Regions from separate parts of the Sinorhizobium mexicanum genome, predicted to be linked through region 1. Evidence: predicted binding sites of a transcription regulator. Region 1 holds the regulator's gene; the other holds the start of a gene.

Region 1 (11,808 bases):
CCGAATGGACCCAACTGCGGGAAGGCCAAATTCTCTATACATATTTGCATCTTGCGCCGGATCCCGAGCAGACAAGGGGACTACTCAACTCGGGCGTCACGGCAGTCGCCTACGAAACGGTAACGGATGAGCGCGGTGGATTGCCGTTGCTTGCGCCGATGTCGGAAGTCGCCGGACGGCTTGCCATCCAGGCGGGCGCGACGTCGCTTCAGAAGGCGAACGGCGGCCGTGGTATCCTCCTTGGCGGTGTGCCGGGAGTGTTGCCCGCCAAGGTCGCCATCATCGGCGGTGGCGTTGTCGGGCTGCATGCCGCCAAGATGGCTGCCGGTCTCGGTGCGGACGTTTCGATCCTCGACCGCTCGATCCCGCGCCTGCGTCAGCTCGACGATATCTTCAACGGCCGAGTTCACACCCGCTTCTCGACGATCGATGCGCTTGAGGATGAAGTCTTTTCCGCCGATCTGGTGATCGGCGCCGTGCTCATCCCAGGGGCTGCCGCCCCCAAGCTCGTCACACGCGAAATGCTTTCCGGCATGAAAAAGGGCGCGGTTATCGTCGATGTTGCCATCGACCAGGGCGGTTGCTTCGAGACTTCGCACGCGACGACGCATTCCGATCCGACTTACGAGGTGGACGGCGTCGTGCACTATTGCGTCGCGAATATGCCGGGCGCGGTGCCGGTGACGTCGGCGCATGCGTTGAACAACGCCACGCTTTACTACGGCCTGCAACTCGCCGATCGCGGCCTCAAGGCGATCGCCGAGGACCGGCACCTGCGTGCCGGTCTGAACGTGCACAAAGGCCGGGTAACGAACGGGCCTGTGGCAGAGGCTCTCGGCTATGATGCCCACGCGCCCGAGGCTGTTCTCAACGTCGCCTGACACGCTTCCTTTGCGGGCCCGGCGTTCATGCCGGGCCTTTGTGCGTCTCATAGGACGCGCTTTAGTCTCAGCTAATCTCGATACGGCACTGATAGCAATTGTATTTGGCGGAACGCACGTGCACGTAGGCGACGTCCGCCCGAGCGAGCAGTTCTTCGGCGCGCTCCGTCAGGCTTTCCACGCCAACGACGCCACCGGTTCCGTAGACGATGCGATCGTCGCTACCATATCCCCGCAACAGATACTCCTTGCTGGATGCGAGGATGGGCGGCAGCGACTGCCCGTCGTGTGCCGGGCATTCGTCGGCATGCAGGAAGATCGGTCCGGTCTCCGCGTAAGCTTGCACTGACGTAAAGGGCCGATAAGCCAGGACAAGATAGGGTTTGCCGCGATCGACGTTGCTGAGACAATGCCGGCAGGGAACGCCGGCGCCATCCGAAATACGCTGCTCAGGGTGGTTCCCATAAGCATCAAGACCGCTACCACGCAGTCGTTCTGCGTCGTCGTCGGGCATCGGGATGTAGCGCAGGGCCATGGCGGTTCTCCTCGTCAAAAGCAATCTTGAGGAGATGGATGCGCCGTTTCTGGTCGTACCGACACCCGAAACTTGCCTATCGCATGTTTTCGATCGGAAGCCCGATTTATGGGGAACCGTGCTGGAATTTAGAGCGCTGCTGCGCTGCGCGCTGTGCCGTATCCGTCAGAGCTTTCTTGCCAAGGCCAGCAACTCGTCGTCACTCAACGGTTCGACAATTGCCTCCCGCGTCGCAACGGGCGAAAAACCGAACTGCTGGTAAAGCTGAAGGGCGCGCGGGTGGTCGAGATTGTTCGTCATCACCTTGACCTTGCTGGGGTTCATCGCCCAGGCCGCCAGCAACGTCTGCAGCAGGAACCATTTGCCCAGGCCGAGACCGAGCGCGTGTTCCATCAGGCCGAAATGGGTGAGTTCGATAACAGCGTCTTCGCGTTCGTGCAGTTCGAAGAAGCCAGCCGGCGCACCGTCGACATAGAGTACGGTGACCGTCGCTGCCTTGTTGTGGAGCACCTCCGCCAGGTCCTCGTCGCTCATCCGCAGGCGCTCCGTCCAATGCCAGCGCTTGCCGACGCGAAGGTAAAGGAAGCGGTAGTAGGCGAGCGGGATGTCCGGTACACGCAATACCGCCGTGTGGATATTGACGGGTATCGGCAGGCTTTGTTTGGGCGGTGACGTCATTTCGAGTTCGGTCACGTGCGCCGTGATCGCTGCAGGTTTCGATCCTGGCATGGCATTCACTCTCTGCCGGTCACGACCGGCGTGTCGGGTCGTCCGCCCCATTCCGACCAGGAGCCATCGTAGAGCGTATTGTCCGTGTGCCCCAACGATTGAAGGGCAAGAGTTATGATCGCCGCGGTGATGCCGGACCCGCAAGTGGTGACGACCGGCTGCGTCAGGTCGACGCCGGCATCACTAAAGGTTTGGCGCAAGGCGCCGAGGCTCTTGAGCTTGCCTCCTTGGGAAAAAACGCCGGATGGCAGGCTCCTGGCTCCAGGCATATGCCCCGAGCGCATGCCGGCTCGCGGCTCCGGTTCCTCGCCGGTGAAGCGGCCTGCGCCGCGCGCATCGGCAATCTGCGCGAGCCGGTTCTCGACAACTTCCTTCATGCGCTCGAAAGAGGTGACGACGGCCGCATCGAACGTAGCATTGAAGACACGCGGCGTCGGGTTCGGGACTTCCTTTGTCGTCGGTCGTCCCTCCGCCTTCCAGCCATCCATCCCGCCATCGAGAACGAAAACGTTCGTTGCACCCATGATCCGGAACATCCACCACACACGCGGCGCGGTGAAGATTCCCGGCCCGTCGTAAACGACGATCGTATCGTTCTCGCCGATGCCCATGGCGCCGACGGCCTGGGCGAAGGCTTGCGGCGAGGGGAGGGTATGCGGCAAACCGCTCGATTGATCGGCGATCTTATCCTGGTCGAAGAATATGGCACCTGGGATGTGCGCGGCCGCGTATTCCGATTTCGGATCCCGGTTCTGCGCCGGCAGGTACCAGGCAGCATCCAGGATCTTCACCGACGGTTCGCCAAGACGCTGCTGGAGCCAGTCCGCAGAGACGACAAAAGCACTCTTGTTCTCGTTCTTGTTATCCATTGTCGTCACTCCACCGACTCAGACGGCCGCACGTTCGTCCGGCGTTCCGAAGCGTATCCGAAAACGCCGATTCTCCTTACCCTTCTTTTCGATCTTGGCGATGTGAATCGCGCCCACCTCCTGGGTCTCGGAAACGTGCGTGCCACCGCAGGGCTGGCTGTCGACGGCGGAGTCTTTTCCGATGCAGACGAGGCTCACCCTGCCAAGCCCCATCGGCGGGCGGACATTCTTCGACTTGACGATGCCGGGGTTGGCGGCGAGCTCCTCATCCGTGATCCATTGCACGTAGACGGGGTGGTTCTCGTCAACGAGCTTCATGAGCGCGGCCGTCACCTGGTCCTTGTCGATCGTCTCGCTCATGTCGAAGTCGACACGGCTTTCGTCCTCCCCGACGGCGGCGCCGGTGATCGGGAAAGGGCAAACGACGGAAAGCAAGTGGCAGGCGGTATGCATGCGCATCAATCGGTACCGGCGCGGCCAGTCGATGTGGAGCACCAGCTTTTCGCCGATCGCCGGCGAAGCCTGACCTTCTGCCGGGGCGTGGATGATGACGTCTTTGGTGGCGCCGTGCCGGGTGCCTGTGATCGCGATTCGGCTTCCATCGCGACGCTCGAGAAAGCCGGTATCGCCCGGCTGCCCGCCGGAGGTGGCGTAGAAGCACGTCTGATCAAGCTCGATCCCCCCGTCCTCGAGAATTCCGGTCACGTTTGCCTCGCAGGTCGAGAGGTAGAAATCTTCACGGAAGAGGGCGGTAACGGTGTTGGTCATCGCAAATTTTATCCGACGGGTTCGTATGGCACGGTGACATTCGAAGTGGACTTCAGCCAGTTCGGTACTGGCAGGCCCTTGGAGGTCAGAAAGTCGGGGTTGAAGAGCTTCGACTGATAGCGGTTACCATAGTCGCAGAGAATCGTCACGATCGTGTGGCCGGGGCCGAGATCCTTGGCGAGCCGTACCGCACCGGCAATGTTGATGCCCGTCGAGCCCCCGACGCAGATCCCTTCCTTTTCGATCAGGTCGAAGACGTAGGGCACAGCTTCCGAATCGGGAATCTGGTAGGCGAAGTCTGGCGTGAAACCTTCGAGGTTGGCGGTGATGCGGCCCTGACCGATACCCTCCGTGATAGAGCTTCCGCTCGCCTTGAGCTCGCCATGTGCATAGTAGTTGTAAAGTGCGGCCCCTTCCGGATCGGCAATACCGATCTTGACGGCCGGATTCTTGGCCCGCAATCCTTGCGCCACGCCGGCGAGCGTGCCTCCAGAGCCCACCGCGCAGATGAAGCCGTCGACCTTGCCGTCGGTGTCACGCCAGATTTCCGGCGCTGTCGTTTCGACATGCGCGTCGCGGTTCGCGACATTGTCGAACTGGTTTGCCCAGATCGCGCCGTTCGGTTCTGTCTTGGCAAGTTCGGCGGCCAGTCGCCCCGAAATCTTCACGTAGTTGTTGGGATTTTTGTACGGCACTGCGGGAACTTCGACGAGTTCGGCACCCAGCAGGCGCAGCGCGTCCTTCTTTTCCTGACTCTGCGTTTCGGGAATGACGATGACCGTGCGATATCCGAGCGCGCTCGCGACGACCGCGAGACCGATTCCAGTGTTGCCGGCGGTGCCTTCCACGATGACGCCGCCGGGCTTCAACTGCCCGGATTTTTCCGCCTGGCGGATGATCCAGAGGGCGGCGCGGTCCTTGACCGATTGCCCCGGATTGAGAAATTCCGCTTTGCCGAGGATGGTGCAGCCGGTGGTTTCGGAAACGGCCTGGAGCCGGATCAACGGCGTGTTGCCGATCGCTTCGAGCACGGACGGAAGAACGGTCATTTTGCAAACCTCACGCTGGACGGAACGGACACCGGGTTTCAACCCAGCATAATCCCTGATGAACGACGATCCGATAAACATTTGGTTTACAGGCAAGATCGCCGAAATATTGGCGTGTTTTCGGCTCAGCCTGTGCACGAGGCAAGAAATAGCGTTTCGCAGCTAACCTGTCCCGGGCAAAATTCGTCTCGGTCGTGAAAAGATCGGTCGTACGAGGAAAATTTGGGAAGGCGCTGCCGTCGGAGAGGTATTGAGCCCGGGCCGGGGGAGACAGCCACGGGCTTTGGAAGGGAAAGCCCTTCCCGATGGACGCGAGGACGAAATGACGACAGCATTCACAGCCCGACCCGAGCATGGACTGGTCTGGATAACAGGGGCGAGTTCGGGCATCGGCCGCGCCGTGGCCCTCAGGCTGGTTGAGGAGGGCTACTCGGTGGTCGTCACGGCACGCAGCCACGAGAAGCTCGTGGCACTTCAGCATGAGGCTTCAGGACCGGGCAGGATCGTCGTTCTCGATGGCGACGTCACCGACCCGCGTGACATGGAGCGCTTGCTGGCCGCCATCGAATACGACCACGGGCGGGTGGCTTTGGCCGTGCTCAATGCGGGGGTCGCGATTCCGGTGCGCGGCGATGATCTTGGTCGGGAAGCCTTCGACAAGAGCTTCGCCGTCAATCTATATGGCGTCGTCAATTGCCTCGTGCCCGTTGTCGAGCACATGAAGACGAACGGTCATGGCCAGATCGCCGTCGTGTCATCGGTGGCGGGATACTGCGGCCTGCCGATGAGCGCCGCTTACGGAGCCACCAAGGCGGCACTCATCAATATGGCTGAGAGCTTGAAATTCGACCTCGATCGTCTCGGTATCCGCATGCAGTTGATCTGTCCGGGCTTTGTCGACACGGCCGCTTCGGCCAGAGGCAAGTTCCCGCGACCGGCTCTGGTGAGCGTCGATGAGGCGGCGGAGCGCATATGCCTCGGCTTGAAATCCGGGCGCTTCGAGATCACCTTCCCGAAACGCTTTACCTATGCCGTTAAGCTGGTGCGGTTCCTGCCTTATGGCGTCTACTTTGCGCTTCTCAACTGGCTAATCCCCCAGCGTGCACCCGCAGCCGCCATGAAAAAGGAGCAATCCCGTTCAAAGGGGCGGCCTCGTCAGGCAGTGTGAAGCACGAGTACCGCGCCGAAGACGAGCGACAAGCCGACCCAGCCGACAGGTTTCAGTTTCTGACCGAAGAAGAGGCGCCCGCAGATCGCTGTGCCGAAGATGCCGGTCGCGCCGAGCACTGCATAGGCGATGGCAAGTTCCATACCTTTGATCGCTTCGGCGAGCAGCGCGAATGCGGCAAGTACCAGGAGAATCGAAAGCACCCCCCAACCGCGCCGCGCGAAGCCGTTCGACTTCGTGGACGCCAGATTCGCTGCGACGTCGAGGATGCCCGCCATAACCGCGAAAGCGAAATAGAAGCCGTCTGCGCTCATCGGGCTGCTTCTCCCTCCGCTTCCTCTTCCGGCACCTCACCGGCGTTGACAAGCAGTATTCCGACGATAGCCATTGACAGGCCCAGCATCTCGCGACCGCTCAGCACATGGCCAAAGACGAACACGGAGACAAGCGTGATGAGGGCGACACCGGACCCTTCCCAGATGGCATAGGCGACGCCGACGGAGATCGTCTTCACGGCCTTGGCAAGGAACACGTATGAGAGCGCGATCGAGGCGTACATGATCGCATGCCCGACATAGGAGCCGGAGGCGGAAGCAGCCTTCATCGCGGTGAGACCGGCGACCTCTGTCGTGATTGCGAGAATCAGGAAAAGCCATGCAACACGCATGAGGAACCTTCAGAGACTATACCGACAAACGAAAAGAGCCATTCGGGCCTTCGCCGCGAATGGCTCTTTGAAACTGGCTCCCCGGGCCGGATTCGAACCGGCGACCTATCGATTAACAGTCGAGTGCTCTACCGCTGAGCTACCAGGGATCATCTGCGCCGCAGAAGTGAGGCTGCTAATACAAATGCTTTTTCGATTTGCCAAGCGGTTTTTCAAAAAAAATGACAACGTCGGTTGCGAGGCTGTGGAGAAGGCCCCAATTCTGGGGAGGAGTATGAAAGAGCAATAATGACGAACGACAGGAAAGAACGGCATTTCGGCATTGATCCGCAGACGCACGAACTCGTCCTCGGCAAATGGCGTATGAACTTGCCCGACTCGCCGGTGCTGCGGATTCTCTTTGGCACGCTCCTTGTCTTGGGCGGACTGCTGGGTTTTCTGCCGGTACTAGGCTTCTGGATGATTCCTCTGGGACTGCTCGTGCTTTCTCACGACATACCCGCAATCCGCCGCCGTCGCCGCAAGCTGGCGGTCTGGTGGGCGCGCTGGCGCGGCCAGCAAAATTCTTCCGACAAATCCTGAAAGGGCACATGCGGCAGCGGAGCGCCAGGGGCCGCATTGTCGGAACGCTGCGGAGAACGGGGATGACCTCGCGTCGTCCCACCCTTTTTCGGACCACTCCCCCTTGCACTCCTCATAGATTCGTTCTAAACGCCGGCCATCGCTTGATCGATCGGGCGTGTGAGGCCTCGTGGCGGAGTGGTGACGCAGAGGACTGCAAATCCTTGTACCCCGGTTCAATTCCGGGCGAGGCCTCCAAAGCTTTATTTCAAGAAAATCAATGACAAGTGCGTAGGCAGACGCTTTGTTGTTTGGCTGACGGCACAGTCGTTCGGCGCGCAAACGCGCTTCGCGGCGATCGGTGCTGTCATGAACGCGATCGGCGCCTAAGGCTGTAAAGGCCGTTCGCTTGGCCGCCCAAAGTTGCAGCGTGATTTTCTACTGCATGTCTTTGTCCTTGAGTCGACCTCGACTTAAGGACAAAGACATGCAGCAATTCAGTGCTACAGCGACCGTTGCGGTGCGATAAGACGCAGGGCTCTGTAGGCGCCCGCTGGCCTGCGCAAGTCGGATCGCGGTGCCCGACTTTTGCCGGGCAATAGCCCGGCTCAATTAGTGATAGCGGCGAATAAGGCCGACGAGCTTGCCTTGGATCTTGACGCGGTCCGGCCCGAATATACGCGTTTCATAGGCCGGGTTGGCCGCTTCGAGCGCAATGGACGCGCCTTTTCTGCGGAACCGCTTGAGGGTTGCCTCTTCGTCATCCACAAGTGCAACGATGATGTCGCCGGGATTGGCCGTGCTCGTATTCCGAATGATCACGGTATCGCCGTCGAAGATGCCCGCCTCGATCATCGAGTCGCCCTTGATCTCGAGCGCGTAGTGTTCGCCACTGCCGATCATCTCCATCGGGACGGAAATATCGTGTGTGTTGTTCTGGATCGCGGAAATCGGGACACCGGCTGCGATTCGCCCCATGACCGGCACTGAAACCGATGCAGTATCGCTCGGCGACGCCGATTTGGCTGTGGCGGCAGGCGCGGCAGGTGGCTTGCCCAGGCTGCCTTCGATCACACTTGGCGAGAAGCCACGCCGAGGCTGCGGGTTCGCCGTGTAGGCCTCGGGCAGCTTGATGACTTCTAGTGCGCGCGCCCGATTGGGAAGACGGCGAATGAACCCGCGCTCTTCAAGCGCGGTGATCAACCGATGGATGCCCGACTTGGAGGCGAGGTCCAGTGCGTCTTTCATCTCGTCGAAGGACGGCGGCACCCCGGATTCCTTCATTCGTTCGTGAATGAACAGAAGCAATTCCTGCTGCTTGCGGGTTAGCATGGCGCGTCACTCCAGAATCGCGAAACAAATCAAGAACAGACACTATCTGTTCCATATGTGTTCCGCAAGTGCCTAAAATTCCGTGAATATCTGGCTATCGCGAATTCCTGTGGAGACGCGTCGACCGTTCCGCCGACTGCCTCGCCGTCCGCAAAAGGGCAGGGTCGCGCTTCCGGTCTTATATTTTCGTCAGCTTGGTAAGGGCGTCGGGGTTTGTGCGCGCCGCCGCCGTGATCTCCTGGATCAGGGCCTGGCTCGCGACCGGAATCGAGACGTCCGATCGGAAGATCAGCCCCACCTTTTGCGGTGGCACGAGCTCGTGGATGTCGAGCTGAGCGGATATGTCGATCTCGACCAACGAACCGGTCTCGAGCTCGATGCGCACGGCGTCCTGGCGCACAAGGCCGATGAACTCGCTCTTCTGAAGAATGTTCTTGACGAACATCGGAGAGCCGCTGCGCAATACCGATTTATTGAATTCGGTACCGACAAGCTTGCGGAGCGCGCCTTCGAGATCGCGGTTGCCGGTCAGTACCACCCAAGGATACTGCGTCAGTTCGCTGAGCTCGATCTGGTGGCCCTCGAGCATGGGGTGACCGGCGCGTACGACGAGGATCATGGAATCGAGATAGAGTTCGCTCTGTTCGACATCGGGCGGAAGATCCTCTGGCTCGAAGAGGGTGGCGATCAGGAAATCGAGATCCCCGAGAAGCAAGGGACGGATCAGGTCGCTGCGGGTACCATTGGCGATGTTGATGGTGAGGCGCCGCTCGTCAGTCACAAGTCTGAGGATCGCGAATGCCAGCGTGCGGCTGTCGGGGCCAAGCGGAGCGCCGACGTTGATCTCGCCCGAGCCGAGCGTGCGGAGCGCTTTGATATCGCTCTCCATCTTGCGCATCTCGGCCGCAATGCGCCGGGCGTGATCGAACACCGCTTCGCCGAAAGAGGTGAGCGTGATGCCGCGAGGCCCGCGGTCGAGCAGAGGGACGCCGAAAGCATATTCAAGCATCTGGATGCTTTTCGAAAGCGCCGGCTGGGAAAGATTGAGGCGTTGCGCGGCCTTGTTCAGGCTGCCCAATTCAGCGACTGCAAGGAATCGGTTGACCGAACGCAGATCCATATTTCACCTCCCCGAGAAACTGGATTTGACGATAGTCAGTTCTAACTTTTGGTTTGAACGATATCAAATCATTCTTCTTGATTTTAGAACTTCCCAACCGCAGACTTCGATCATTCCCGGCGGCCACAATCGATTTCCGCAAGGGAAGACCGAAGCGAGAAATCCTTCAGGACGGGGTTGTACGAAGCCGTGAGGAGACGGTGTCGCACAATCGAAGCGACGGTCGAGGAGGAGTATTTCCGGACAGTCCGGATTCAATCATCGCCTGATCATGGTCGGCCTTCAGGGAACGCGCCGCGCGTCCCAAGGGTCTCGGCTGGCTTTTCTACAGCACCGCGTCAGACGCGCAAACGGCTGTAGTACTTTGAATTAGTGCATGTTTTTATCCTTAAATCGGATCCGATTTAAGGAAACATGCAGTAGGCACGGGGAGGATTGCATGTCAGTAAGAGTTGGATTCGTGGGTGTCGGCGCAATGGGATTGGCCATGGCATCGCACGTGCTGAAGGCGGGCTTCGCCGTGGCTGCCTACGACCTTGATGCGGACTGTCTCGCCAAGGCTTCGGCGGCGGATATCATGGCCGCGAAAGACCTCGCCGATCTCGCGACGATGGCCGACGTCTTCATCGTCGTCGTCGCGACCGATGACCAGTCGCGTGCCGTAACCAGGGAGTTGGCGCCCCTCGCCAAAAAGGGCTCGGTCATTGCGATCGCCGCGACCAACAATCCGGGCACGATGCGCGAACTCAGCGATTACTGTGACGGCTATGGTGTCCGGTTCATCGACGCGCCGGTTGTCTACGGTCTGGAGGGAGCGCGCGAGGGTACGCTTCTTTCGCTCTGCGGTGGACGCGAGGCCGATGTCGAAATGGCGCGTCCGGTGTTGATGAGCTACAGCCGCGACGTCCTGCATGTCGGCGATGTCGGCTCCGGACAACTCGCCAAAGCCTGCAACAATCTGCTGCACTGGATCCATTGTGTCGGCAATTACGAAGCGCTGCTCCTTGCCAAGCGCTACGGCGTCGATGCGCAGCGCATGCGCGAGATTCTGCTGAAGAGCCCCGGCTACAACAATACGCTGGAGCGTTGGGACGGAACTCGGTTCACCTGGCACGAGAAGGATATGGACGTCGTTCTCGACCTTGCGCAGGCGGGCGGGCTGGTGCTGCCGCTGAGCGGCCAGACCGACCAGCTCATCAAACTGTTGACGCCTACCGACGTGCGCGACCTGCTCTACGGTCCCGAGGCCCACTATCTCGGCCGCCGCGTCGTTGCGATCAATGGCGAGGCCGCGACCACCTGAGGATTCTGCTCTGCCGACGTTTCGCGCAACGGGAGCTGAATCATGGAAATTGTCGCATTCGATGTCGAGCCGGTGGTCCTGAAGAAGGACGATCCGGAATGGAAGTTCGCGCTTGGTGCCAATCCGAACACGGAAGGTGTGATCCTGCGCATCGCAACCGCAGAGGCGGAGGGGTTCGGCTATGCCTCGGCCACCGCCCATATGGGCTCGATTAAGTCCACGCTCGTTGCCGAACTCGGTCATTTTCGTCCGTTGGTGGTCGGCAGCCGCGCCGACGAGATCGGCGCCATCATGCAGAGGCTCGACCGCAGGCTCCGCGGGGCTCCACAGGCCAAGGCCGCTGTCGACTGCGCGCTCCACGACCTTCTCGCACGGACGTTGAATGTCCCGCTCGCGACGCTGCTTGGCGGCAAACTGCGCAGCGAGGTGTCGATCCTGCGCATTCTCGCCATCAAGTCACCGGATGAGATGGCTGCGCAGGCAAGGCGCCTGGTCGACCAAGGATATCGTTACCTCAAAATCAAGGTGCACGGCGAAGTCGATGAGGACGTCGCGCGGGTCGCGGCCATCCGTGCCGAGGTCGGCCCAGACGTGCATCTGACGATCGATGCCAACCAGTCCTATTCGCCGAAGGATGCAATAACCGCGATCCTTAAAATGGCGGACCATGGCATCGAGCTCGTCGAGCAGCCGGTGCCAGCCGAGGATCTCGAAGGCTTGTCACTTGTGACGAGGATGGTCCCGATCGCCGTCGAGGCCGACGAGGCGGCGGGCTCTCTCGCAGAGGTCTATGACCTGGCAAAGCATCGACGTGTCGATGCGATCA
Region 2 (11,808 bases), 420 kb from region 1:
GCCTGAGGAGGTGAGGATCGACCAGGCCGTGTCGGCGATCGCTTCGCCGCCCGCCTCCGAGACGAGCTTCAATGTCAGTTTCGCCGCGCGGTGCTGGATCGTCGCTTCGGTCAATTTGCCGGCTTCCACCTGGATATCGGCGCGGATCACGGCATTGACCGAACCGTAGTCGGAGACCACGTGATAGGTCCCGGCATTGAGCCGGATAACGGTGTTGGGCTTGACATCGGCGATGATCAGAGCCCGCTCCCCGTCTTCCTTCACGTCGGAGGAGAAGATCGAAAAACTGAGTTCGTTCGGCGGGATGCGGACGTCGCTGCCAGAAACGGCATTGAGGGTGACGCCGCCGGCGTCGAGCACCAGCACCTGCTTGTCGAGCGGGCCTTGTTCGGGAACGCGGATCTTGCGGGTGGCGCCGGCTCGGCCGAACGCGACATTGACGAAATATTCGCCGGGAACGAGGTTGAAGGCTGTCGAGCCGCCCTCGGAGGTGGCGAGCAACGGCAGCTTGCCGTCGCTCCCGGGAATCGGGCTGAAGACCCGCCACGTCAGGCCTGATTCGACCGGCTCACCTTTCGCAGTCAGCAATGCCTCGAGCTTCACGTCCTTGACTTCACCGCCTTGGGTCGGATCGGAAATCAGCGGGTTGAAACTCGTGAGCTTCGGCATTTTGCGTGTGCCGGTAATCGACGGGAAGCTTTTGAAGGCGTCGGTCGGATCTTCTGCAAGCGCATGGCCGGCACCAGCACCGACGAGCATGATCGCCAAAACGGTACTCGGAAAAATACGATGACGGACGCGCATGAGAACAGTTGACTTCCTGACTGGGTGACTCCACTTGAGACGCCGGTATGGCATTTTCGTGGCTGTCGGTCCGGCGGCAAATTAGTGGAATTCAGGCAATATGAAAACCGAAATAAAACTTGTCGATTACCTCGCCTCCCGCAGATCCATCCCGGCCTTCCAGATGGGCCCTCCCGGGCCGAGCAAGGCGGAGGTCGAAGAGATGCTGAAACTCGCTTCGCGCGTGCCGGACCATGGCAAGCTCGCACCCTGGCGCTTCATCGTCTACCGCGGCGAGGAAAGGGCACGCATCAGCGCCGAACTGAAGAAGATGGCGCTCACCGCCAGGCCGGATCTGCCTGAGGACCTGATCAAGGTGGAGGAGATGCGGCTGACGCGCGCTCCGGTCGTTGTCGCCGTGGTCAGCAAGGCCGCACCGCACTTCAAGATCCCCGAATGGGAGCAGGTTATGTCGGCGGGCGCTGTCTGCCTCAACCTGCTGATGGCCGCGAATGCGCTCGGTTATGCCTCCAACTGGCTCACCGAGTGGTTCGCCTTCGACGAGAGGGCCTATCCGCTGCTGGGTGTCGAGCCGGACGAAAGGATCGCCGGGTTCATTCATATCGGCACGGCTACGGTGCCGCCGACCGAAAGGCCGCGGCCGGAACTCGCCGAGATCGTCACCTGGGTCGGAGAGGAAAGCTGATGTTCTACGACACGGCCGCGAACCGGCACGGCCTGCCGCACGATCCCTTCAAGGCTATCGTGTCGCCGCGGCCGATCGGCTGGATCGGTACACGGGCTACGGGCGGCTCGCACAACCTCGCGCCCTATTCTTTCTTCAACGCGATCAGCGATCGCCCGAAGCTCGTGATGTTTTCGTCGAGCACTTACAAGGATTCCGTGCGCAACATCGAGGAGACCGGCGAATTCACCGCGAGCTTTGCCAGCCGCAACCTGAGCGCCGCAGTCAATCTGACTTCTGTTGCCGCGCCGCATGGCGAAAGCGAGTTCGAAATCGCCGGTCTGACGCCGGTCGAGGGCACTCTCGTCAAGGCGCCCTTCGTCGGTGAGGCTTTCGCGGCGCTCGAATGCCGGGTGACGGAAATATTTCGGCCAAACGGTCTCGATGGCGTGGCCTCCGAAAACTACGTCGTATTCGGCGAGGTGGTGGGCATTCATATCCGCGACGAGGCGATCCGCGACGGCCGGTTTGACGCGGCGACCGTCCGTCCGCTCGCCCGCCTCGGCTACATGGATTACTGCGACGGTGGCGACGTCTTTGAAATGGTGCGGCCCAAGCGCTGAAATGATACTGCTGTCTGCCGGCAGGGTCGACTCTAACGCTGGCCGCCGACAGAGGGGCGAGGCGACAGCGGCGCCGAAGCACCCAGCAAGGCGACCTGCTGCGGCGACCGCGCGACCACGGCCGTAAAGCCGTTCCTCACACTCGTCGCGCAACATTGTTTGACGACGGCCTCGTCGCTCGCATGCTCCGGCAGCATGTCATAGGCTGTGAGGCCGGCCTCCCGAGCCCTAAGGAGGGCCGCCGCGCGACCAGCGACAATCACGGATGCCGTGTCCGCTTCATCGGACGGCTCGCTGCATCCGGCGGACACGGCAAGCAATGACGCGCTGAAGATGAGCGCCTTGAGGCGCGGCGACGCGCCTGTCAGCGCGTAAGGCGACAACACGCTTTGCGGCGTCGTTGCATATTCCGCCAGCATTGCCACGCTCCCGGCCGCGGCACCCGCGATCGCTTCGGCAACCCTCAACAGAGCATCAAGCTTCTGGACATCGGCTGGCCCGCGACATCCGGCAAGGACGATACCGTAGATCCTCGACGCAAGGACCGTCTGAAGATCCGCCTCGGTGATGTTCTCGACCGGTCCGAGCCGGGCGAGGCGGGGGGACGAGGCCGTACGGGCGATTTCTGAAGCCATATCCCGGACGCCTTTGCCACCGGTTGCGTCGACGACGATGCCCTGGACTGCATCGAGGATATCCGCTTCAGGGAACGATGCGGATGCCGGCAGATAGAGGAGCGGCTTCATGGTTTGCTGGCGGTTAACAGACATGGTGAACCAATCTTAAACCTTTGACCGCTAGGCTTCGAACATTGGGGCTGTTGGGTGTCTAGTGGGGCATAGGTGATCATACAAGCATTTCTTCGCTGGGTGGAAACGGCGAGAACGAGCGATCGCGTCCGCGCCGCAAGTGCGCTGGGCCGCGCCTATGTCGAAGCCGAGATGAACGGCATCGACCGGCACGCCGCCGAAATGGCGATGACCTTTCTGCTCGACGATCCTTCGCCAAAGGTGCGGCACGCTTTGGTGGAAGCGCTTGCGGATTTCTCGATGGTTCCGCGTGCGATTGTCATGTCGCTCGCGGAGGACCAGCCCGAGATCGCCTATGTCGCTATTTCCCGTTCGCCGGTGTTGACCGATGAGGACCTCGTTGATCTGGCGGCGCGAGGAACGGCCGAGACTCGCGCCTTGATCGCGGCGCGCAGCATCGTATCCCGCTCCGTCGCGGCGGCGATCGCCGAAATAGGCGGCGAGGACGAGGTGTTGATCCTGCTTGAGAACAAAGGCGCGATGCTGACGCGCTGGTCGCTGAACAGGATCGCGAACCGTCTTGGCCATGCGGCGGCCGTGCGTGATCGGTTACTGAGGCGCCCCGACCTGCCGAGCGAAGCGCGCCATGAGCTTGTCGAGAAGGTCGGCGCCGCACTCGCTGTTTGCGGGTTCGTCCAAGCCGCGATCGGGGAACGGCGGGTGCAGCGCGTCGCCCGAGAGGCCTGCGAAGCGGCTGCCCTCGTCATCATCGAGGCGGCGTCGCAAAAGGAGTTGCCTGAACTCGCCGCCCATCTGCGCGAGGCAGGTCGCTTGACTCCCGCTTTCCTCCTGCACGCGCTTTGCAGCGGCAGAACAGAATTCTTCTCCGCCGCCATCGTCGATCTTTCAGGTGTTGCCGAAAAACGCGTGCGTGCAATCCTTTCCGGTGGTCGCGTCCATCCGATCCGCGCCCTTTTCGAAAGCGCCGGGCTTGGTCGGGACGTGAGCGAAGCCTTCGCGGAGGCTGTGCTTCTGTGGCGAAAGGACCTGGGAGCAGCCGCAGATTGCGCACCGCAATCGGTCGCCGCTGCTCTCCTTGCGCACATTCGCCACCAGCCGAGGCCCTCGGCAGCCTTGAGTGCGATGGCCGAGCTCGTGGAACGCCTCGCCTTCGCCGAGCAGCGGCAGACAGCTCGCAACTATGCACTCCTGGCCGCCCGCCACGCAGCTTGAGCGCGACTGCGGAATAAGGCTGAAAGTGTCAGTCACCGAAACGGCGTGCGACCCAGGAATAACCATCCTCGATGTAGTGGACGGGCGCGCTGACGATCGCCTTTAGCTTTTCTCGATCCGGGACTGCGCCGCTCAGCAAGGCCAAGGCGCGCTTCGGCATGCCCGGTTTCGCTTCGATCGGCTGCGGTTGTGCTGGTGTTTGCGGCGGCAGCACGACCGTCTGCTCCGGGGCGGCGGCACTGTCCGGTTGAGGGACGGTGGATGCCATCACATCCGGTCCGGAGGTCTCGCACACGGCAACGACGACCGGATAATTATTGTTGGAGAATTTGGGCAGTTCCTGCTGGGATTCCGTATCGCAATGGGCAATCGACTGCCAGCTGCCGTTCACGGTCGAGATATAGTGGCACTGGCTGACATTGTCGTCGCAGCCGAGGATGGTCATGACGATGAGTGCGGCTTTCATGGTCTCTCCGGTCTTTGAGCGGGCTGCGGCTGCACAGTCTGGACGTTGTTATGACTGACCGATTCTTTCCGGAGTAGGGCAAAGTTATTGCGCCAGTAGAAAAAATTGTTTCTGCTTGTTACCGGTTTTGAAATCTCCGCCCCCCAGGTTTGCGCCATTTGTCGTATTGGACCGTTCGACATGCGGCGCTATCCATTGCCCGCGATACGCGAGACTTCTGTCGAGGATTTGAAATTGACCGTTGTCACCATTGCCGAGGAAAGCCCCCGCCAGCCGGCCGTCGTCCGTCTGCTCGAACTATCCGATGCCTATGCGGCGTCGCTTTACCCCGCAGAGAGCAATCACCTTGTCGATCTCTCCGCGCTGGAAAAGCCGACGGTTTCCTTTTTCGTCGCGCGGCGCGATGATGAAATCGTAGGTTGCTGCGCGCTCGTGGAAGCGGGCGACGGCACGGCGGAAATCAAGCGGATGTTCGTCGATCCCGAAGCGAGGCGCCTCAAGGTCGGCAAGCATCTCCTTGCAGCGCTTGAAGCGAAGGCGGAGACGCTCGGGATTGTCGCAATCCGGCTGGAGACGGGCATCTACCAGCCGGATGCGATCGGCCTCTACAAGGCGTTCGGCTACGCGGAACGCCCGCCGTTCGGGAGCTATCTGCCCGATCCCTTGAGCCTGTTTATGGAAAAACCGGTCCGGCAGGCAGCCTGAGCACGAAGAACTCTTTGAAACTGCGCAAGTCCAGGCGGATCTAGATGTCCAGGTTGTCGGCGAACACGGCCCGTTCCTGGATGAAGCGGAAGCGGGCGTCGGCCTTGGTTCCCATCAGATTGTCGACAGCCTCGCGCGTGCCCTCGAAATCGACGTCATCGATCTCGACCTTGAGCAGCGTCCGGTTTGCCGGATCCATGGTCGTTTCCTTGAGCTGCGCCGGCAGCATCTCGCCGAGACCCTTGAACCGGCCGACTTCAACCTTGCCGCGGCCGTTGAACTCGGTGCGCATCAGTTCCTCGCGATGTGCATCGTCGCGCGCATAAAGCGTCTTCGAGCCCTGGCTGAGGCGATAGAGCGGCGGGACCGCGAGGTAGAGGTGACCGCCGCGGATGAGCTCCGGCATCTCCTGATAGAAGAACGTGATGAGCAGCGACGCGATGTGCGCACCGTCGACGTCGGCGTCGGTCATGATGACGACGCGCTCATAACGCAGGTCCTCGTCCCGATATTTCGATCGCGTGCCGCAGCCAAGCGCTTGGATGAGATCGGCGATCTGCTGGTTGGCGCTGAGCTTTTCGCGCCCAGCGCTGGCGACGTTCAGGATCTTGCCGCGTAGCGGCAGGATCGCCTGGTTCGCGCGGTTGCGCGCCTGCTTTGCCGACCCGCCTGCCGAATCGCCCTCGACGATGAAGAGTTCGGCACCTTCCGCCGTGTTCTGCGAGCAGTCGGCGAGCTTGCCCGGCAGACGCAGCTTGCGCACCGCCGTCTTGCGGTTGACTTCCTTTTCCTTGCGCCGGCGAACACGCTCCTCGGCGCGCTCGACCACCCAGTCAAGAAGCTTGGCTGCTTCCGCCGGATTGTCGGCGAGGTAGTGATCGAATGGATCGCGTAGTGCGTTTTCAACGATGCGCTGCGCCTCGACGGTCGCTAGCTTGTCCTTCGTCTGGCCGACGAATTCCGGCTCGCGGATGAATACCGAGAGCATGCCGGCGGCCGATATCATCACGTCGTCGGTGGTGATGATCGCCGCACGCTTGTTCTGGGTCAGCTCGGCGTAGTTCTTGAGCCCCTTGGTGAGCGCAATGCGGAAACCCGCCTCATGCGTTCCGCCTTCCGGGGTCGGGATCGTGTTGCAGTAGGAGTGAACCTGCTGATCGCCGCCATACCAGGTGACAGCCCATTCAAGCGACCCGTGGCCGCCGGATTTTTCCGATTTGCCGGCGAAGATCTCGCGCGTGACGGTGAATTCCTTGCCGAGCGTCGCGGCAAGATAATCCTTAAGGCCGCCCGGGAAATGGAAGACAGCTTTGTCCGGGGTCTCCGAACCTTCCGGCAACAGCGACGGATCGCACGACCAGCGGATTTCGACGCCGCCGAAGAGATAGGCCTTGGAGCGGGCCATGCGGAAGAGCCGCGCCGGCTCGAAGTGCGCGTGCGCCCCGAAAATCTGCGGGTCCGGATGGAAACGCACTTTCGTGCCGCGACGATTGTGAATGTCGCCAAGGTCTTCGAGACCTCCCTGCGGAATACCGCGGGAGAAACGTTGGCGGTAGAGTTTGCGGTTGCGCGCGACCTCGACCTCGAGAGAGTCCGACAGTGCGTTGACGACCGAGACGCCGACACCATGCAGACCGCCCGAGGTTTCGTAGGCCTTGCCGTCGAATTTGCCGCCGGCGTGCAGCACGGTCATCACAACTTCAAGCGTCGACTTGTTGGGGAACTTCGGATGGTTTTCGACCGGGATGCCGCGTCCGTTGTCGGTCACGGTCAGGAAACCTTCGGCATCGAGGCTGACCTCGATGAAATTCGCATGTCCCGCAACCGCCTCGTCCATCGAGTTGTCGATGACTTCGGCGAAGAGATGATGCAGCGCCTTCTCATCCGTGCCGCCGATGTACATGCCGGGACGGCGCCGCACAGGCTCCAGGCCCTCGAGCACCTCGATCGCCGAGGCATCGTAGTCGCTGCCATCGCTACTCCTCGGTGTAGGGCGCGGTGCTTCGCCGCCGGTAGGCGGCGCAGGCTTGCGCGAAGGCGCATTGGCTTCCGCCGGCTTCGGCTTCGAGGGCATTGCGGAAAAGAGGTCGCTGCTGTCGTCCATGGGGTCGTTCAGATCGTTCCTGTCGTCTGGTGTCGCGAAGGCCCATAGCAAGTGCTGGGCGCTGCCGCCATCTTTGTGTCGCGCGAATCACCCGAATTTTGCCAGAGTCTTGCGCCAGGCGCGAACAAAAGGCGAATTTCGGTGTCTTAGGCAGGCAGAATACCGTAAGAGCGTCGGCAATCTGCTTCAGTGTTGCTTTGCGGAAGTGGCAATGGCAAGGCATCGACCGAACGAGGGAGCCCGTCGGCTGTTTATGTCCACAACTGTTTTTTTCGCCCGGCGCTTGATGCTCGCGCTTCTGCTCCCGAGCCTTCTTCTTGTCGGCTTCGCCGCAGAGGCGGCGGCCCTCAAGCCATACAAGGACGATCTGTTCGCCTATGGCAATGTGCTCGAAGAGGCCGATGGCGGCGATTTCCGCGTGATCGACTACCAGGAACTGCGCGACATCAACGGGCGCGACCAGATCCCGGAACGGCGGGCCAAGCGCGCCTACGTCTCCCTTGGCATCAAGAGCGCACAGGTCAACGAGACACTCGACCTTGGCAGGCGCCCGCTCGATGTCATGCGCGTCGGCCCCGAGCGCGACGCCGCATTCACAGTCATCTTCATCCACGGCCGCGGCGGTGACCGGCGTCTCGGTGCCAACGATTTTTCCTTCGGCGGCAACTTCAATCGCCTCAAGAATATCGCCGCCGCCAATGGCGGCACCTATTATGCCCCCAGCGTGCGATCCTTCGATGCCGCGGGCGTAGCTGATGTCTCGGCGCTGATACGCTTCGCCGCCGAGCGCTCCGGCGGCCGGCCGGTCGTGCTCTCCTGCGCTTCAATGGGGAGCTTCATCTGCTGGGGCGTAGCACGCGAGCAGGCAGCGGTGTCGGCTCTCGGCGGCATGATGATCATGGGCGGGGCCGCCGATCCGAGCTTTGCAGAAAGTGCCGCCTATAAGGCGAGATTGCCGATGTTTTTCAGCCACGGCAGCCGCGACAGCGTCTACCGTGCCGAGGATCAGGTCGCGCTCTATCGCTCGCTCAAGTCGAAGGATTATCCGGCACGCTTGGTGCTGTTCGAGACGGGCTCGCACGGCACGCCGGTTCGTATGACCGACTGGCGCGATGCGCTAAACTGGATCGCCGGCCGATAGGACATTCTGAAGTGGACACGCGATGAAGATGAATGAGTTGGGGCGTTCCGACCCGACAGCGCGTCGGCCGCAACGGACCGTCTCGCCGGACGATTACGAAGATCGGATCGGCTCGATCGACCCGATGGCCTACCTGCCCATGGGCCATGGTCTAAGTCTCGGCGACAGCCGCAGCAACGATCGCGGCACTCTCATTGACGGTTCGAGGCACAATCGCATTCTGGCCTTTGATCCGGGAACGGGCCAAATCTCGTGCGAGGGCGGCGTCACACTTCACGACATCCTTCTGCGCGCGATCCCGCACCGCTTCTTCCTGCCGGTCACGCCGGGCACTGCCTTCGCGACAGTCGGGGGTGCCGTCGCCAATGACGTCCACGGCAAGAACCACCATGCTCGCGGCACGTTCGGCAACCACGTCCAGCGCCTTACCTTGTTACGTTCGACCGGCGAGCGCCTGATTTGCTCGGCGGAGGAGAACGCCGAGCTTTTTGCGGCAACGATTGGTGGCATGGGGCTGACGGGCCTGATCCTCACCGTCGATCTTCGGCTGATGAAGGTGCCGTCGCCGCATATCCAGCAGCATGTGATCCGCTTCGATAATCTCGACGAATATTTCGCGCGGGTCGAGCATCTCGATGAAGAGCATGAATACTCTCTGGCCTGGATCGATCAACTCGCGACCGGGCGTCGCATGGGAAGGGGCGTGTTTCTTGCCGGCGACCACGCGGACGGATCCTGCGAGTTGCCAGACATTCCCAAGAGATTGCCGCTTTCCGTGCCATTCGCGCTGCCCTTCAGTCCCCTGAACACGATGACGATGAGGGCGGTGAACGAGTACCGGTTTCGTCGGGAAAGGCCCGCCGAGACCGTATCGACGGTGACGTGGAGTTCCTACTTCTATCCGCTGGAAGCAATCGGCTCCTGGAATCGGCTCTATGGCCCAGGGGGGCCGTGCCAGCATCAGAGTGTCTATCCTTTGGAGAATGCGCCCGAGATCACGGCGCGGCTATTGGAGACAGCGCGGCGCGCCGGGCATGCTTCGTTCCTGACGGTGCTGAGACGCTTTGGAAACATCGCCTCGCGCGGCCTTCTTTGCTTCGCACGACCCGGCTTTGCCCTGACATTGGATTTTGCCAATCGGGGTGAAGCAACATCCAAGCTCCTGGACGAGCTTGACCGCATCGTGGTGGACGCCGGAGGCGCCGTAAATCCATGCAACGATTTCCGCATGAGCCCGCAGACCTTCGCAGCATCTTTCCCCTGCTGGTCAAAGCTAGAAGTCTTGCGCGATCCGGCGATGATGTCGGATTTCTGGCGGCGCATTGCCCGCGTCAAGCGCGAATAGGAAAAGTGTGCGCGGCTTTCCGCCCGCATCCTGCGGCTGGCTTCTTAGCGCATCGGCCCGAAAATCGGAATCGATTTTCGGAAAGTACGATGCGTAGATTCAAAGACTTACAGCGTCCTTTGTGCGTCCTGAAGGACGCATGGCGCTGTAGAACCGATTGCGATGGCTCCCGGCTCCGGCGAAGCCCCCAACTTTACCAAAATGTAATCGATTGTCCGTGTCCTCGAAAGGCGGCATCTGTTAGCCTCGGATGTGCCGGAACTTCGTTGCGTGGCTCGATGCCCAACAGCGCGATCGACATGGACCGATGCACGCGGCGGCTGTCACTGGAATGGTGCAGACATGAAAGTGCTTGTCATCGAGGACGATGCCGAGACAGCGTCTTACATCAGGAACGGTCTCACCGAGGAAGGCCATTGCGTCGATGTCGTGGTCGACGGCCGAAACGGCCTGATCCAGGCGACGACGGAAGACTATGACGTCCTGATCGTCGACCGCATGCTGCCGGGGCTCGACGGCCTTTCGCTCGTGAAGGCGCTTCGGGCCACCGGGATGCCGACTCCTGTGCTCTACCTTACGTCGCTCGGCGGTGTAGATGACCGCATCAGGGGGTTCGAGGCGGGCGGCGACGACTATGTTTCCAAGCCGTTTTCCTTTGCCGAACTTTTGGCGCGCGTCAACGCGCTCGGCCGCCGCTCGCCCCTCAAGGAGGAGGAAACGGTTTTGAGGATATCGGACCTCGAGATGGACCTCATCCGCCGCGTCGTTCGTCGCGCCGGCGAAGTGATCGAACTTCAGCCGCGCGAGTTCCGGCTGCTCGAAGTGCTGATTCGCAACAAGGGCAAGGTGCTCACCCGGACGATGCTGCTGGAGCGCGTCTGGGACTTCCATTTCGATCCCAAGACCAGCGTTGTCGAGACGCATATTTCGCGCCTGCGGGCAAAGATCGACAAGCCGTTTCAGAAGGAATTGATCCACACCGTGCGGAGCGCAGGCTACAGCATTGACGACCACATCTGAACTGTTCAGCCGCACCGCAGCCCGCCTGTCGGTGATCTTCGCTCTGCTGATCGGATCGACGGTGCTCGCGGGGGTGTCCATCATCTATTGGCAGTTGAGCTCAGGGCTCGAGGAGCGGATCAAGCTGAGGGTTATCGAAAATCGCGATGCACTCTCGGCGATCGACAGCAATGACGGCTTCGCGGAGGTTGCCGAGGTCGTCAAGCGGGAGGCAGCTTCGCGGCGCACGATGGGCACCATATTGCTGCTCGTCGATAGGGCGGGGCGCCCCGTGGCGGGGAATGTCAGCGGAATCCCGGCCTTTCGCGACTGGCGGATCCTCAAGGAGACCGAATTGGAACGCGTCAGCGGTCCAAGCAACCCGGAGGACTCCTACTACGCGCTCTGGACGCCCCTCTCACAGGGCACGGTCCTTGTCGGCGACAGTGACAAGGAACTGCGGGTGGTTCAGTCGACGCTGCTCGGCGGACTGCTCTGGGAACTCGCAGCACTGGTCATCCTGGCCACGGCATCGGGCGTGTTGGTCGCAAGACGCGCGCAAATGCAGATCGATGCGATCTCCGGCGCGCTCACCGCGGTTGCGAATGGCCGGCTCGGGCAAAGGGTCGCACGGCGATACTCGGGGGACGACCTCGATCGTGTCGCCGAGCAGATCAACGGCACGCTCGACCACCTGCAGCGCCTCATCGAGCGCGTCGACCAGTCCTCGACTGACATCGCACACGATCTCAAGCGGCCCATCGGCAGGCTTCGGCAGAGACTCGACATTGCCCTGAGAACGGCCACTGACGCCTCTGCGTTCCGTCGCGAGATCGGCGCCTCCCTCGAGGAGCTTGACGTCATCGTCGAAACCTTCGAGGCGCTTCTGCGTATCGCCCAGATAGAGGCGGGAGCGCGACGCGAGCGCTTCCATGCGGTCGACCTCGGAAGCCTGGTGACGGACGTCGCCGACAT

The links. Region 1 encodes LexA, which represses DNA repair genes until DNA is damaged. Its sites were predicted from a motif close to TGTTCNNNNTGTGTTCNG; they were not measured.
Region 2: a site for LexA is predicted at 7,469-7,486, ahead of parE (DNA topoisomerase IV subunit B). Genes of this name have one in related genera too.

Annotation. Positions count from the first base shown of each region.
Region 1 is NZ_CP041238.1:2,016,161-2,027,968, forward strand. It holds gene ald (alanine dehydrogenase) at 1-881, shown strand, start outside; gene FKV68_RS09555 (DUF1203 domain-containing protein) at 949-1,416, opposite strand; gene FKV68_RS09560 (GNAT family N-acetyltransferase) at 1,582-2,145, opposite strand; gene sseA (3-mercaptopyruvate sulfurtransferase) at 2,151-3,014, opposite strand; gene FKV68_RS09570 (alanyl-tRNA editing protein) at 3,033-3,782, opposite strand; gene FKV68_RS09575 (cysteine synthase A) at 3,791-4,831, opposite strand; gene FKV68_RS09580 (SDR family NAD(P)-dependent oxidoreductase) at 5,154-5,999, shown strand; gene FKV68_RS09585 (SMR family transporter) at 5,987-6,313, opposite strand; gene FKV68_RS09590 (SMR family transporter) at 6,310-6,666, opposite strand; tRNA gene FKV68_RS09595 (tRNA-Asn) at 6,741-6,815, opposite strand; gene FKV68_RS09600 (hypothetical protein) at 6,955-7,248, shown strand; tRNA gene FKV68_RS09605 (tRNA-Cys) at 7,412-7,485, shown strand; gene lexA (transcriptional repressor LexA) at 7,840-8,559, opposite strand; gene FKV68_RS09615 (LysR family transcriptional regulator) at 8,738-9,679, opposite strand; gene FKV68_RS09620 (NAD(P)-dependent oxidoreductase) at 10,056-10,982, shown strand; gene FKV68_RS09625 (mandelate racemase/muconate lactonizing enzyme family protein) at 11,025-11,808, shown strand, end outside.
Region 2 is NZ_CP041238.1:1,594,242-1,606,049, forward strand. It holds gene FKV68_RS07565 (hypothetical protein) at 1-804, opposite strand, end outside; gene FKV68_RS07570 (nitroreductase family protein) at 905-1,489, shown strand; gene FKV68_RS07575 (flavin reductase family protein) at 1,489-2,091, shown strand; gene FKV68_RS07580 (aldolase/citrate lyase family protein) at 2,124-2,861, opposite strand; gene FKV68_RS07585 (DUF2336 domain-containing protein) at 2,934-4,073, shown strand; gene FKV68_RS07590 (hypothetical protein) at 4,102-4,539, opposite strand; gene FKV68_RS07595 (GNAT family N-acetyltransferase) at 4,774-5,244, shown strand; gene parE (DNA topoisomerase IV subunit B) at 5,285-7,348, opposite strand; gene FKV68_RS07605 (alpha/beta fold hydrolase) at 7,560-8,489, shown strand; gene FKV68_RS07610 (FAD-binding oxidoreductase) at 8,512-9,834, shown strand; gene FKV68_RS07615 (winged helix-turn-helix domain-containing protein) at 10,177-10,854, shown strand; gene FKV68_RS07620 (sensor histidine kinase) at 10,838-11,808, shown strand, end outside.